Regions from separate parts of the Rossellomorea sp. NPDC071047 genome, predicted to be linked through region 4. Evidence: predicted binding sites of a transcription regulator. Region 4 holds the regulator's gene; each other region holds the start of a gene.
What was found. Region 4 encodes Rex, which represses fermentation and respiration genes when NADH is low (regulators of the CRP and FNR family bind a similar motif). Its sites were predicted from a motif close to TTGTGAAATATTTCACAA; they were not measured.

Region 1 (3,232 bases), on a different contig from region 4:
CTCCTTTAAATGTATGAAAAAATGTTTTGAGTAGTTTTGTTCAATTTTGAACAGGGTATATATTAATGGTCCAGGCTGACTTTGTGAGCCATATAAACCATCGTTAACATAACGAAAATAAATGATTGGATTGCGCCGACAAAGATTGAGAAACCTTGCCATACAATCGTTGGGATGATGGCACCCAGTAATCCGGCTGCTCCCATGTGTGCGAGGCTTCCTACCAGTAATGTAAGCAGGATTTCCCCAGCGTAGATGTTACCGTAAAGACGAAGACCAAGCGTTAGTGTGTTGGCAAATTCTTCAATGATCTTCAGCGGGAATAAGAACGACATAGGTCTGAAGAAGTCTTTACCGTATTCACCGAAGCCTTTCATCTTGATTGCATAATAGTGCGTTAACACAACGACCATAACCGCCAGGGTCATAGTGATAACTGGATCCGCTGTTGGTGACTTCCACCATAATTCGTGGTCAATGACTACCGAGAACGGAAGTCCTAACATGTTTGATACGAAAACGTACATGAGTAAAGTAAGTCCAAGGAGATGGAAACGACCACCTGTTTTCCAATCCATATTACTTTTCACGATATTTTTGACAAAGTCCATGACCCATTCCATAAAGTTTTGCACTCCGGTCGGTTTCATGGCCAGTCTACGAGTTGACAGAACGGCGATTAGGAAAACAACGGCACTAGCCACTGTGATCATCAGAACGTTCGCCAGGTTAAAAGTTAACCCTAGAAACTCGGCTGTAGGATTTTCATGATGCAATGAAATTCACCTCTCTTCCCCGCTATTTATGAGCTAAAAGCTGCTGAATAAAATAATCTATCATAATGACAAGGTAAATTGTCATTAATCCCATAATGACGCTCAGGAGATGAAAGTGCCCAGGGTATTCCGTTGCAATAATGACTGCAAAGGCCGCACCTGCCATCCTTGAGAAGGTTCCTAAAGATCGAACCTTTTGACCAGATTCTACTGCATCACCGAATCGCACGGTTCTCCTCATGATCAGCCAGTGACTAAACAGACTGATGCCTGTCCCCAAAATAAGCCCAAGGAAAATAGACTGATAGGAAGTAAAACCCCAACCGAGGACGTAAAAGGAAAGGAGGAAAAATATGTACTTACGATGCCTGTTAAACAATTGCTGAAGTTCTGGCATACATTAATCTCCCGAATTGAAATGTTGGACTGTACGGAGCATGGTGTAGATTCCTGTTGCGAGCCCAAGGAGTAGTCCAATAATTAAGAAAAGTGGTGTGGTGCTCCATATTCCATCTAACCATCTCCCGCCGAAGATCCCTATTAAAATAGAACCAACAAGCTGGGAAAGAATTGCAGAATACAAGACCATCGATTGATACGGGCGTCGATCATTTTGACGCATATTTTTCATCTCCACACATGTGATTTAGTGGAAAATCGTTCACACTGTACAAATGATGAAAAACCGTTTCCATACGGGTTCAACCCTTGTGAAAACCTTATCATTTGATACCCTTTGTAAGCATACAATAGGGTATAATCTATGTCAATGAGTTCAAGTTAAAAAGTTCACAACCTATCCACGCGTTTCCAGATTGTTCACATTTTTAACACATTTACAAGAAAAGCGGAGGGGGCTCGCCCTGGGGGGACAAGCATAAGGCGAGTCGACCAGAAAGGCGTTCTTTGCCTTTTTGGTCGGCTTGACTTATGACCTCGAGCCCCAAGCCCCCGGAGCTGGACATGTCGAAAAGCGGAGGCGGGTTGGTCAGGCCCGACAAGCACAACTGGGAAATCCCTAAAGGCGTTCTTTGCCTTTTGGGATTTTTCAGTTGTGACCTCGAGGGACTACCCGCCGGAGCTGGACATACCGAAAAGCGGAGGGGGCTCGCCCTGGGGTGACAAGCATAAGGCGAGTCGACCGGAAAGGCGTTCTTTGCCTTTTTGATCGGCTTGGCTTATGACCTCGAGCCCCAAGCCCCCGGAGCTGGACATATCGAAAATCGGAGCCGACTGCTCTCACGTATCCATAGATCTACCTTCACATGCCCCTCCATTATATAGAAAATTCATTTTATGAGTAACCCTTGAATTTAATGTAAATACTTCCAACTAAATAACAGTAGGAATTTTGGCGTTATATAAATAGAAAAGCCGGGTTATCAATTATAGATAATCCGGCTTTCCTGTTTATTTCAAATTATTTTGTACCGTATAAACGATCTCCTGCGTCCCCTAGACCAGGAACGATGTAGCCTTTTTCATTCAGCTTCTCATCAAGAGCCGCGATGAAGATGTCAACGTCAGGGTGCGCTTCCTTGATTGCGTCCACCCCTTCAGGACATGCAACGAGGCACATGAACTTGATGCTTACGGCACCACGCTTCTTTAATGAGTTGATGGCTTCAACGGCAGATCCACCTGTCGCTAGCATCGGGTCGACCAGGATGAAGTCACGCTCTTCCACATCACTTGGAAGCTTTACGTAATATTCAATTGGTTTAAGAGTCTCCGGGTCACGATATAAACCAACGTGTCCCACTTTTGCAGCCGGGATCAATTTAAGGATTCCGTCGACCATTCCCAATCCTGCTCGCAGAATAGGAACGATCCCTAATTTTTTACCTGCTAGAGTCTTGGCCTTGGCGTTGCTTACCGGTGTTTCCACGTCAATATCCTCTAACGGTAAATCACGGGTGATTTCAAACGCCATCAATGTCGCTACTTCATCAACAAGCTCACGAAATTCCTTCGTACCTGTTTCTTTATCACGAATAAACGTTAATTTGTGTTGGATTAACGGATGATCAAATACATATACTTTGCCCATTCGACTCTCTCCTTTAAATTCGATTTTATGTAAAAATAGTTTGTCTACTTCCTTTACACCTCAGACTATTGTACATAAAAGACAATTTAAGAGCAACATGAGATAGGAAGTGTAATGGAATCGTTAGAATTGAGATGATGGGTGTGGGATAACGACATGTGAGCTGGAGTGAACCCGATGAGATTTGGTTAATTATGTTAATCGGCTGGATTAATGCCTGAATCGGCCGGATTTTTTTTGAAAAGCCGCTGGATTCTCTGAAAAAATGGCTGGATTTTTTCGGAAAATGGCCGGATTATCGCCAAAAATGGCCGGATTTCTTCGAGTAACGGCCGGATTCCCCTCAAAATCACTTTAAAATCGACAACTATATATTTGAAAATCTACTTCCCTACTAATTCCCCAC
Region 2 (3,232 bases), on a different contig from region 4:
TATCTCCCTTCTCTTCCAGAAATCCACCTTCTGAGATCGTTAAAGCCGTGGATAATGAAGCAGGAATCAATAACCCGGTCGCTCCATATAAAAACAGATATACGATATTGTCCTTAGATCCGTAATTTCCGAAAGCATAGAAACTTCCTCTTATCGCTAGTAAAATAATGGCGATACTTCCCGGAAGTAATAATGCCGTTCCATAATAATAGGCTGCGTCAGGAAAGAATCCGACAAGACCCACAAAAAAGAAGACAAAAAAGACGTTGGTAACTTCCCATACCGGAGAAAGGTATCTACTTATCAACACGTTCAATGTATGCTCCTTGCCTTTCATTCTCCCATAAAAGGCGAAGAAGCCGGCTCCAAAATCAATCGAAGCTACTATCAGGTAACCATAAAGGAAAATCCACAATACGGTAATCCCCACAACTTCCAAACTCATACCCATTCCTCCCTTAAAGCTTGAAGCCCCTTCTTCTCAGGCTACCTGAAAAGAAGGAGTACTTTTATGTCTACTTAACTCGCTTTCTTAGGAAAACGTTGTTCTAATTCCGCCTCTGCAGGCTTGTTTTTAAACATTTTAATCAGTACAACCACACATAGTACACCCAAGAGGATATAGAGGCCTACAAACAATGCAAACGTCAAGCCCACTCCATCTGCTTTCGTTGCCGCATCTGCCACTTTCATATACCCTCTCATAATCCATGGCTGTCTACCCACCTCGGCATAAATCCATCCAAATTCAATCGCCAGCATCGCAAGTGGACCACTCGCTACAATTCCCCATAGCAATGGTTTGTTCCATTCATTCCGCTTCTTCCACTTCCAGAATAAAACAAATGCTGCGGATATAAAGATACTGTAGAACCCAATTGAAACCATGAGGTCAAACATATAGTGAACCCATAAAGGCGGCCGCTCATCTTCAGGAAATTCATTCAGACCTATAACCTCTGTCTCAAAAGAACTCCCGGCCAGAAAACTTAAGAATCCAGGTAAACGGATCTCATTATGGACCTCATTATTTTCATCGAGGGTTCCGAATACAATCAAGTCAGCATTCTCTTCCGTTTCAAAATGCCACTCCGCTGCAGCGAGCTTTTCAGGTTGATACTCCGCAAGAAATTTAGCAGATAAATCCCCTGCCAGAGCAGTGGCAAAAGCGAATATCAAAGCAGAAACCATAGTTAAACGCAGGGCCTTCTTATGATATTCCCCGCCTTTCTTACGAAGAATGGCGAATGCCGTAATCGCCGCCAACACTAAAGCCGATGTTAAATAGGCAGTCGTCAATACGTGAAACACTTTCGTAGGCGTGGCAGGATTCAGCATCGCAGCAATCGGATCGATATTAATCGCTTTCCCATTCTCTAATTCAAATCCTTGAGGAGTGTTCATAAACGCATTCACAGTTGTAATAAACAGGGCTGAAGCCGAAGAACCAATCATAACCGGAATCGTCAACAGCCAGTGAATCCACTTATTCTTAAAACGGTCCCAAGTATAAAGGTAGATTCCTAAGAAGATAGCCTCAAAGAAAAACGCAAAAGTTTCCATAAATAATGGCAATGCAATCACTTGTCCCGCCACCTGCATAAATGAAGGCCATAACAAGGACAGCTGCAACCCTATGGCTGTACCTGTTACAACCCCCACAGCAACCGTAATCGTAAAACCTCTTGCCCATCTTCTTGCAAGCAAAAGATAATGAGGATCATTTCGTTTGATTCCCATAAACTCCGCAATGGAAATCATAATCGGCACCCCTACCCCAATCGTCGCAAAAATAATATGGAATGCAAGGGTTGTCGACGTGAGCATTCTACTCAAAATCACACCATCTAAAACCATTCTATACTCCCCCTACTGATCTACTTACTATCGTAAACAGCTCTTTTCTACTGTTTATCACTTATTGTTCATTATAAAACCTGAAAATGAGTTTGTGATGTATTGAACATGAATATTTTGTGACGTTTTTCACAAACATTGATCTGTCTTTTATTTTAGAGGTTTTTGGGGTGGATGGCAATGATGTTGCTTGGGTAGGATGGGCCTTAATTTTACTAGAGATTACTGATGGCTAACGAAAAAAACCCCACACACCAGTGCAGGGCTCCTTCAAACTTACATAGCATCCAACATCCTGAACTGCGATTTAACGAGATCATAATAATCACCATGCTGCTCCATCAGCTCATCGTGGTTGCCGGATTCTTTGATTCTTCCATTTTCAAGAACAAAGATATTGTCCGATTCACGTATTGTAGATAGCCGGTGGGCGATGATGATCGCGGTCCTACCGTTCAGTAGACGTTTCAATGCTTTTTGAATTTTGACTTCTGTTTCTGTATCAATGGATGCTGTCGCTTCATCCAATATGATGATTCGAGGGTTCGCCAATAGTGCTCGCGCAAATGACAGTAGTTGTCTTTCACCAACGGATAAAACATTACCCCTTTCTTCCACTTCGGTCTCGTATCCATTAGAAAGCTTCTCGATGAACTCATTGGCTCCGATAGCTTCGGCCGCATTCTTAACCTCTTCGTCCGTTGCATCAGGGCGCCCGAATCGGATGTTATCCATGATCGTTCCCGAGAAGATGAATGTATCCTGCAGGACGATGCTTATTTGACTTCGTAAGCTTGAAACCGATGCATCCCTCAGGTTTACCCCATCAATTTTCACTTCACCATTCGTCGGATCGTAAAAACGGCTGATCAGGTTGGCGATCGTAGTTTTACCAGATCCGGTATGGCCGACTAATGCGACGGTCTGGCCTGCTTTCATTTCAAGATTGATGTTTTGGAGTGCTTTTCGTTTGTCATCGTAGGAGAATTCTACATTCTCAAACTGTATTCTTCCTTTGATGTCAGTCAGGTTCACCGCATTCGTTTTTTCATTTACAATCGGTTGTTCATCGAGGAATTCGAAGATACGCTCTGATGAAGCCATTCCGATTAGTAGTTGATTGTAAACTTGGCCGAGCCTTGAAATGGGTTCCCAGAACATCCCCAGGTAGAAGGCGAATGAAACAAATTCCCCCAGTTCCAATGAGCCGCCTTGGATGAGATGGGCACCGTACCATATGAGGACTGCTGTCCCGATGGCGTTTGTCAGTTCTACCAGCGGGCGGAACATGGCATTTTTCTTTGTGGCTGTTCTCCAGCTATCGAAGTTTTCCGTGTTTACCCCATCGAAGAAGGCCATGTTTTCTTTTTCTTGA
Region 3 (3,232 bases), on a different contig from region 4:
TGGAATGATGACATACCATGCCATATAGGCAGGCAGCAGCCAAAAATATACAAGGGGATGCCCGAAATACCAGAATAATGTTCTGCTTACGAGTACATCCACCCGATCAACGAGACCAAGAGACCAGGGAAGGAGCTGGAATGAAACCGTTCCTGCCACACCAATGGTGGCTACAATCCATAAGACGTTATTGATGATGGCCATGAATGTTAACAGAGGGCTTGGTTGTCCAGGGTTTTCTTTTCGCCAGCTTACATATTTGATGATCATGCCGGCTCCACCCAACCAGCTTCCAACAACGACGAAGGTCAACCCTAAGTAGAATATCCAGTGGGCCTGCAAAGGAGCATAGAAAGTATAAAGTACAGTTGCTTCATTTAATAGAATCATAATAGCGGCCATGATTGTGCCGATAAGCATGACCCAGAAGCCTAACCAGCCAAACAAGCGGGATTTCCCGGAATAGGTACCGGAAGTTCGCGAAATGGCAGCATGCTGGAATCCTAAGATGAAGAAAGTGGTCAATACCAATCCCAGTAATACTCCGTGAACCGTTAACACCTGATAGTAGCCGATTCCTGCAGGCAATGTGAACTTCCCTGACCTTACCAACACTTGTAATAATCCTGCCAATCCACCTAGAGCCAGGGCAATAAATCCTACATAAATATGTGCCATCGCCAATGTTGCATCTTTTTTATCAATCCTTACAAATCGTTTCATTTTAGTCCACCACCTTAATCATAGATTTCATTGTGTGATGACCTACACCACAATATTCATTACAAACAACTAGAAATTCCCCTGTCTTATCAAGGGTTGTAGTATATTCACTAACAAACCCGGGTTCAAGCATCATATTAATATTTGTCCCTGCGACTTCAAATCCGTGAACAACATCTTTTGTTGTGGCGATGATTTTAAGTGTAGATCCTTTTGGTATTTCAATTTCCCCGGGTGTGTAGAGAAATGCAGATGCGACAAACACTAATTCGTAATCCCAAGCCTTTCCTTCTACTTTCTTCAATCCCGGATCGTTAAAAGGCGAGGTTTTATCCACTTGCTCAGGATTGACGTATGCCTTTGCGCTTGGAGGTTGATGTCCTTGGTGAAAAGCACTGATGCCCAAAATAATTAAAAATAATATAAGAGACCCTGTTCCTAACGTTAACCACCATTTTTCATAACGATGCATGTGCATGTAAACCACTCCTTCAAAATTAAAAACGATTTAAAAATAGGATGAAGACCCCTAGCCATGTAAGCACTAAAAATCCACCTAAAAACAGGACCGAAGTAAATGTACCTTTTAATGAGGTAGACTCTTCGACCTTAACCTCTGTTTTTTGATGCAATTCAGGTTTCGGCATATCACTCATTCCTTCCATCTATTGGATGATTGATTTTGTTATCACTATCATAAAGGTATAAACCACTATGAATCTGTGATAAATGTCACAGGTTACTTGAAATGTTGTGAAATAAATGTGAAGTCAGGGAGGGATAGGTCTATTAATGGGTTCACATGTGTCAGGAATGTGCATAGAGTGTATGAATGAGCAACTCATGGGAGGCTATCAGATGGAAAAATATTATTGTAAACAGTGCTGCAAGATTTATTCTGAGAAAATGGTTTGTCCTCAATGTCATATCGATGTCGAGGGGAAAATCATTATTCATGTTCAAAATGGACAAGGAAATAAGAAAAAAAGTTAAAGTTTTCTCAATAAAGGGACTATGTTAATATATAGAAGATTCAAAAAATGGGCGAGGTGGTGTGAGGATGTATTTACCTTCATTTTCATTAAACGATAAATTGGCAGTGGTCACCGGAGCAGGCCGTGGAATTGGACGAGCTCTCAGTATTGGTTTAGCAGAAGCAGGAGCGGATGTTGTCCTGCTATCTAGAACGCGGAATGATTTAGAAGATGTGGCAATTGAAATAGAAAAGCTGGGTAGAAAGGCGTATATCATCCCTACAGATGTAACATCAAGGGAGGAAATTCGAAAAGCGATTGCTTACATAGAAGATCAAAAACGTTCCATTGATATTTTGATTAATAACACAGGAATGAATATCCGTTCTACTGCCCTTGAAGTTACGGATCATGAGTGGCAAACCATCATGGATACAAATTTGAAATCTGCTTTTATGATGAGTCAGGAAACAGGTAAACATATGAAGGAAAAGAAGCAGGGGAAAATCATTAACATAGCGTCTGTTGCTGGTCATGTTGCCTTACGTACGGGGGTTGTGTACGCTTCAACGAAGGCGGCCATGATTCAAATGACCAAGGTTTTAGCCATGGAATGGGGAAAATACAATATCAATGTGAATAGTATCGGGCCTTGGTATTTTAAAACACCATTAACGGAAGAATTATTGCAAAATGAAGAATATGTAAACGATATTTTGGCCGTAACACCTTTAAAAAGAATCGGTGAACTGGAAGAACTTGTGGGACCGGCTGTTTTCCTATCCTCGGATGCTTCGAATTATGTTACCGGTCAAACCATTTTTGTAGATGGCGGCATGACGATTCAAGGTTTCTAAACACTAAAAGGCTAACCAATATACTTGAGGTTAGCCTTTTATCTATTTCAGCGCAATTATTCAATCATTAGAATCACTAAGAAATGTCCCACATTCTCAATGACTATCGGCAGCTTAAGGGCTTTTTCGAACCCGTACATTTTTGATTGACCAACAATGACGGTAGGGGGAGTGATGTCCAGGGTATGGCCGGCTTGAGCTAATAAAGTAGCAAGGTTGCCTGCAATCATGTTTCCTAATTCACCTGCAAAAGATTCAAGCATTTCTCCTTCTAATGGCATACCGAACATTGAAGCCCCAAGGGATTGAAAGCACTCTTCTTCACCATCTATAATCATTCGGCCCCTTACATCCCCGGTAATTCCAATGAGTACACCGATTTTATGCTGACTAAAGGGCTCAGTCAATAACGAGGGCTGTAGAACGTCAATGTATAAGGGAATCACCCCTTTAATGGCTTCAATTGAACTATTTAAAATATCTGTTACACTTCTCGTTAAAATCATGTCGTATCCTCCGCTATTTTGTCACTGTAATCATACCATAATACCCGGTACTAAAGATGTGTTATTTAGCACTATTTTCATAATGATGAATTTTTTGGAGGATCTAAATTCCTTTGTTGATAATATAAGAAGAATCCAATACATGATTTGTGAATGATTGGAAAAGCTATCC
Region 4 (3,232 bases):
AGTACGCCACTTTTCTCATTTGCGCCAGCAGCATCGGGGTAATAATCCCGAGGCGTGTCAGAAACAGCATAATAACCGGAAGTTGAAATAGAAACCCAAATGGAATGGTTATTTGAAACAGGAAATGAAAGTATTCATTAATTCCAATCACTTGCTGGATATTCAGATTGGTTGATAAACCCATCATGAATTTCACAACATAAGGAAACAAAATAAAATATGAAAATGACAATCCACCTAAGAAAAGAATGACAGAAATCGGGATGTAACTAAGCGTTACCTTCCTCTCTTTCTCATATAAGCCTGGACTAACGAACGACCATACTTGAAATAGAATGATGGGTGATGTCATGATGATCGCAATAAACATGATCATTTCCATATAGATTTTGAGAGGGTCTGTAATCCGAAAGGCGTTCATCGTCAATTCTTTCGCTTCATCCGCGTGCTGCAAATATCGAATCAGCGGCTCCGCAAGAAAAAAGCTCACGATTACCGCTAACAAGAAGAAAACGACTACAAACATGAGTCGTTTTTGCAATTCTCCTATATGTTCATAGACTGTCATGTCTCTTTGACTTTGACTCATGGCGTTCATCCTACCCTACTTAGCTTTTTTGCTATTATCGTCCTCATCATCTGCTAAGCCCTTTGTTGCATTTTTAAATTCGCGTAATGTATTCCCGGCTGCTTTCCCTAATTCAGGCAATTTCTTTGGTCCGAAGATCAGTAAAGCAACAACCGTTATCAGTACGATACTACCTGCACCTAACATAATGAGACACCTCCTCTTTTACCATTCTATCATAACGTATATAAGGATCATTTTCTATTCGGATATGATTCCATCTTGTGACATTTCCGTGTCATCCTCTGAATAATGCTTTAAGAAGTATACCAGTGATTGAAGCTCGACTGCCAGATCAATATGATGGACGCGAATGTGATCCGGCACCGTTAATCTCGCAGGAGTGAAATTCAGGATCCCTTTTATATTAGAAGAAACCAAACGGTCTGTGATATTTTGAGCAGAAGATGCCGGAACCGTCAGAATCGCCACTTCAATATCATGCCCTTCAAGTCCCTCTTCTAAATCATCCAAATGAAAAACGGGTACATCGCTGATTTGTGTCCCAACCTTCTTTTCATCTACTTCAAAAGCCATTTCAATCTTAGTATTATTATTTTTTATGAAATTATAATGAAGAAACGCTGTACCGAGATTCCCTACACCTATCAGCACAACCTTCGTAATGGCATCTTGATCTAATGTCTTACGAAAAAAGGATAGCAGGTAATTGACATTATATCCATAACCCTTTTTACCTAACGCTCCAAAATAAGAAAAATCTCTGCGTATCGTGGCAGAATCAACTTTCACCGCTTCACTCAATTCTTTCGATGAAACCCTCTGCTTTCCCGACGAGTATAGATTCTTGATAAAGCGATAATATAGCGGAAGGCGCTTAGCCGTTGCCTGTGGAATTTTCGTTGTATCCTGGTTCATATTGTATTCCCCCACATCTATTCAAAACCTCTGATACCGCTTCCAAAATAGAAAGCATACAGAATTTAAAACTCTACTACCCATCATACACTATATTTTATCCTAAGTGTACGAAGATTAATAGTCGATTTATTGCCGTTCCCCTCCCAAATACGGTACACTAGCACTATGAAATAGAGGTGAAACGTCATGATTCTACTACAAGTGAATCAACTAACGAAAAACTTTGGTGCAGATAATATCCTATCAAATATTAAGCTTGAAATACAGACAAGAGATCGGGTGGCTCTCGTCGGACGCAACGGTGCAGGAAAGTCGACTCTTTTAAAAATAATTGCAGGTCATCTCTCCTATGACTCAGGAGACATCACGAAACCAAAAGGGGTTTCCATTGGATACCTGGCCCAGAATACCGGGTTGGAGTCCGATCTATCCATTTGGTCGGAAATGCTGACTGTCTTCGAGGAATTGCAGAGACAGGAAAAGCATTTAAGAACATTGGAGCAACAGATGGCCGATCCTTCGGTATATGAACAGGAAGAGCTCTATCAACGCGTACTAAAAGAATACGATGAGCTTCAAGTCAGGTTCAAGGATTCCGGCGGTTACCAATATGAAGCGGATATCCGCTCTGTCCTTCACGGATTGAATTTCGCAGATTTTGATTACGATACAAAGATATCCACATTGAGCGGTGGGCAGAAAACCCGTCTCGCTCTTGGGAAACTTCTTTTATCCAAACCTGACATTCTTATTCTTGATGAGCCGACCAACCATCTTGATATAGAGACTTTATCGTGGCTAGAGATCTACCTTCAAAGCTATGAAGGAGCCGTCCTGATCGTATCCCATGACCGGTACTTCCTGGATAGCGTCGTCAATCAAGTGTATGAGATTTCCCGGAATCGAAGCAAGAAATACCACGGTAACTACAGCAAATACCTTGAACAGAAAGCAGAAGACTACGAAAAGGACCTCAAGATGTTCGAGCGCCAGCAACAGGAGGTCGCGAAACTCGAAGACTTCATTCAACGGAATATCGCCCGTGCCTCGACGACCAAGATGGCCCAAAGCCGCAGAAAAAAGCTGGAACGAATGGACAAGATGGATAGACCCTTGGGTGATGAGAAATCTGCCAACTTTGCTTTTCAAATTGATCGTCCAAGTGGAAATGATGTTCTTCACGTCCAAGACCTTACCATCGGATATGGAAAAGACGAACAGATTTCATCTCACATCGACTTCTCTGTTAAAAAGGGAGACAGTATCGCTCTTGTAGGTCCAAACGGAATCGGGAAATCGACTCTGTTGAAAACATTGGTCAATAAACTGCATCCTCTGGAAGGAGCATTTAAATTCGGATCAAATGTCTCGATTAGTTATTATGATCAAGAACAAGCCGAGCTGTCTTCAAATAAGACCGTCTTAAATGAACTGTGGGATGAATACCCAATGAAAACGGAAAAAGAAATCCGCACTGTACTTGGAAACTTCTTATTCTCAGGGGAAGATGTCTTAAAGCCTGTTTCCACACTGAGTGGTGGAGAGAAGGCACGTCTGGCACTTTCCAAGCTCATGATGGAAAAAGGGAATGTCTTGATCCTGGATGAACCGACGAACCATCTGGATCTGGACAGCAAAGAAGTGCTGGAAAATGCCCTGATTGACTACCCAGGGACGATTCTCTTTGTATCTCACGACCGTTATTTCATCAATCGAATTGCC

Region 1: the regulator Rex is predicted to act here: its motif matches at 1,554-1,571, upstream of ACQKFO_RS15540 (AtpZ/AtpI family protein).
Region 2: the regulator Rex is predicted to act here: its motif matches at 1,975-1,992, upstream of ACQKFO_RS07540 (cytochrome ubiquinol oxidase subunit I).
Region 3: the regulator Rex is predicted to act here: its motif matches at 1,444-1,461, upstream of ACQKFO_RS02690 (cytochrome c oxidase subunit II).

The regions. Positions count from the first base shown of each region.
Region 1 is NZ_JBNNJT010000004.1:260,389-263,620, forward strand. It holds gene atpB (F0F1 ATP synthase subunit A) at 63-776, opposite strand; gene ACQKFO_RS15535 (ATP synthase subunit I) at 799-1,173, opposite strand; gene ACQKFO_RS15540 (AtpZ/AtpI family protein) at 1,177-1,398, opposite strand; gene upp (uracil phosphoribosyltransferase) at 2,197-2,826, opposite strand.
Region 2 is NZ_JBNNJT010000001.1:1,468,564-1,471,795, forward strand. It holds gene ACQKFO_RS07535 (cytochrome d ubiquinol oxidase subunit II) at 1-445, opposite strand, end outside; gene ACQKFO_RS07540 (cytochrome ubiquinol oxidase subunit I) at 520-1,857, opposite strand; gene ACQKFO_RS07545 (ABC transporter ATP-binding protein) at 2,134-3,232, opposite strand, start outside.
Region 3 is NZ_JBNNJT010000001.1:526,178-529,409, forward strand. It holds gene ACQKFO_RS02685 (b(o/a)3-type cytochrome-c oxidase subunit 1) at 1-723, opposite strand, end outside; gene ACQKFO_RS02690 (cytochrome c oxidase subunit II) at 725-1,201, opposite strand; gene ACQKFO_RS02695 (hypothetical protein) at 1,582-1,716, shown strand; gene ACQKFO_RS02700 (SDR family NAD(P)-dependent oxidoreductase) at 1,784-2,554, shown strand; gene ACQKFO_RS02705 (chemotaxis protein CheX) at 2,611-3,060, opposite strand.
Region 4 is NZ_JBNNJT010000013.1:21,826-25,057, forward strand. It holds gene tatC (twin-arginine translocase subunit TatC) at 1-589, opposite strand, end outside; gene ACQKFO_RS23265 (twin-arginine translocase TatA/TatE family subunit) at 605-775, opposite strand; gene ACQKFO_RS23270 (redox-sensing transcriptional repressor Rex) at 830-1,507, opposite strand; gene ACQKFO_RS23275 (ABC-F family ATP-binding cassette domain-containing protein) at 1,697-3,232, shown strand, end outside.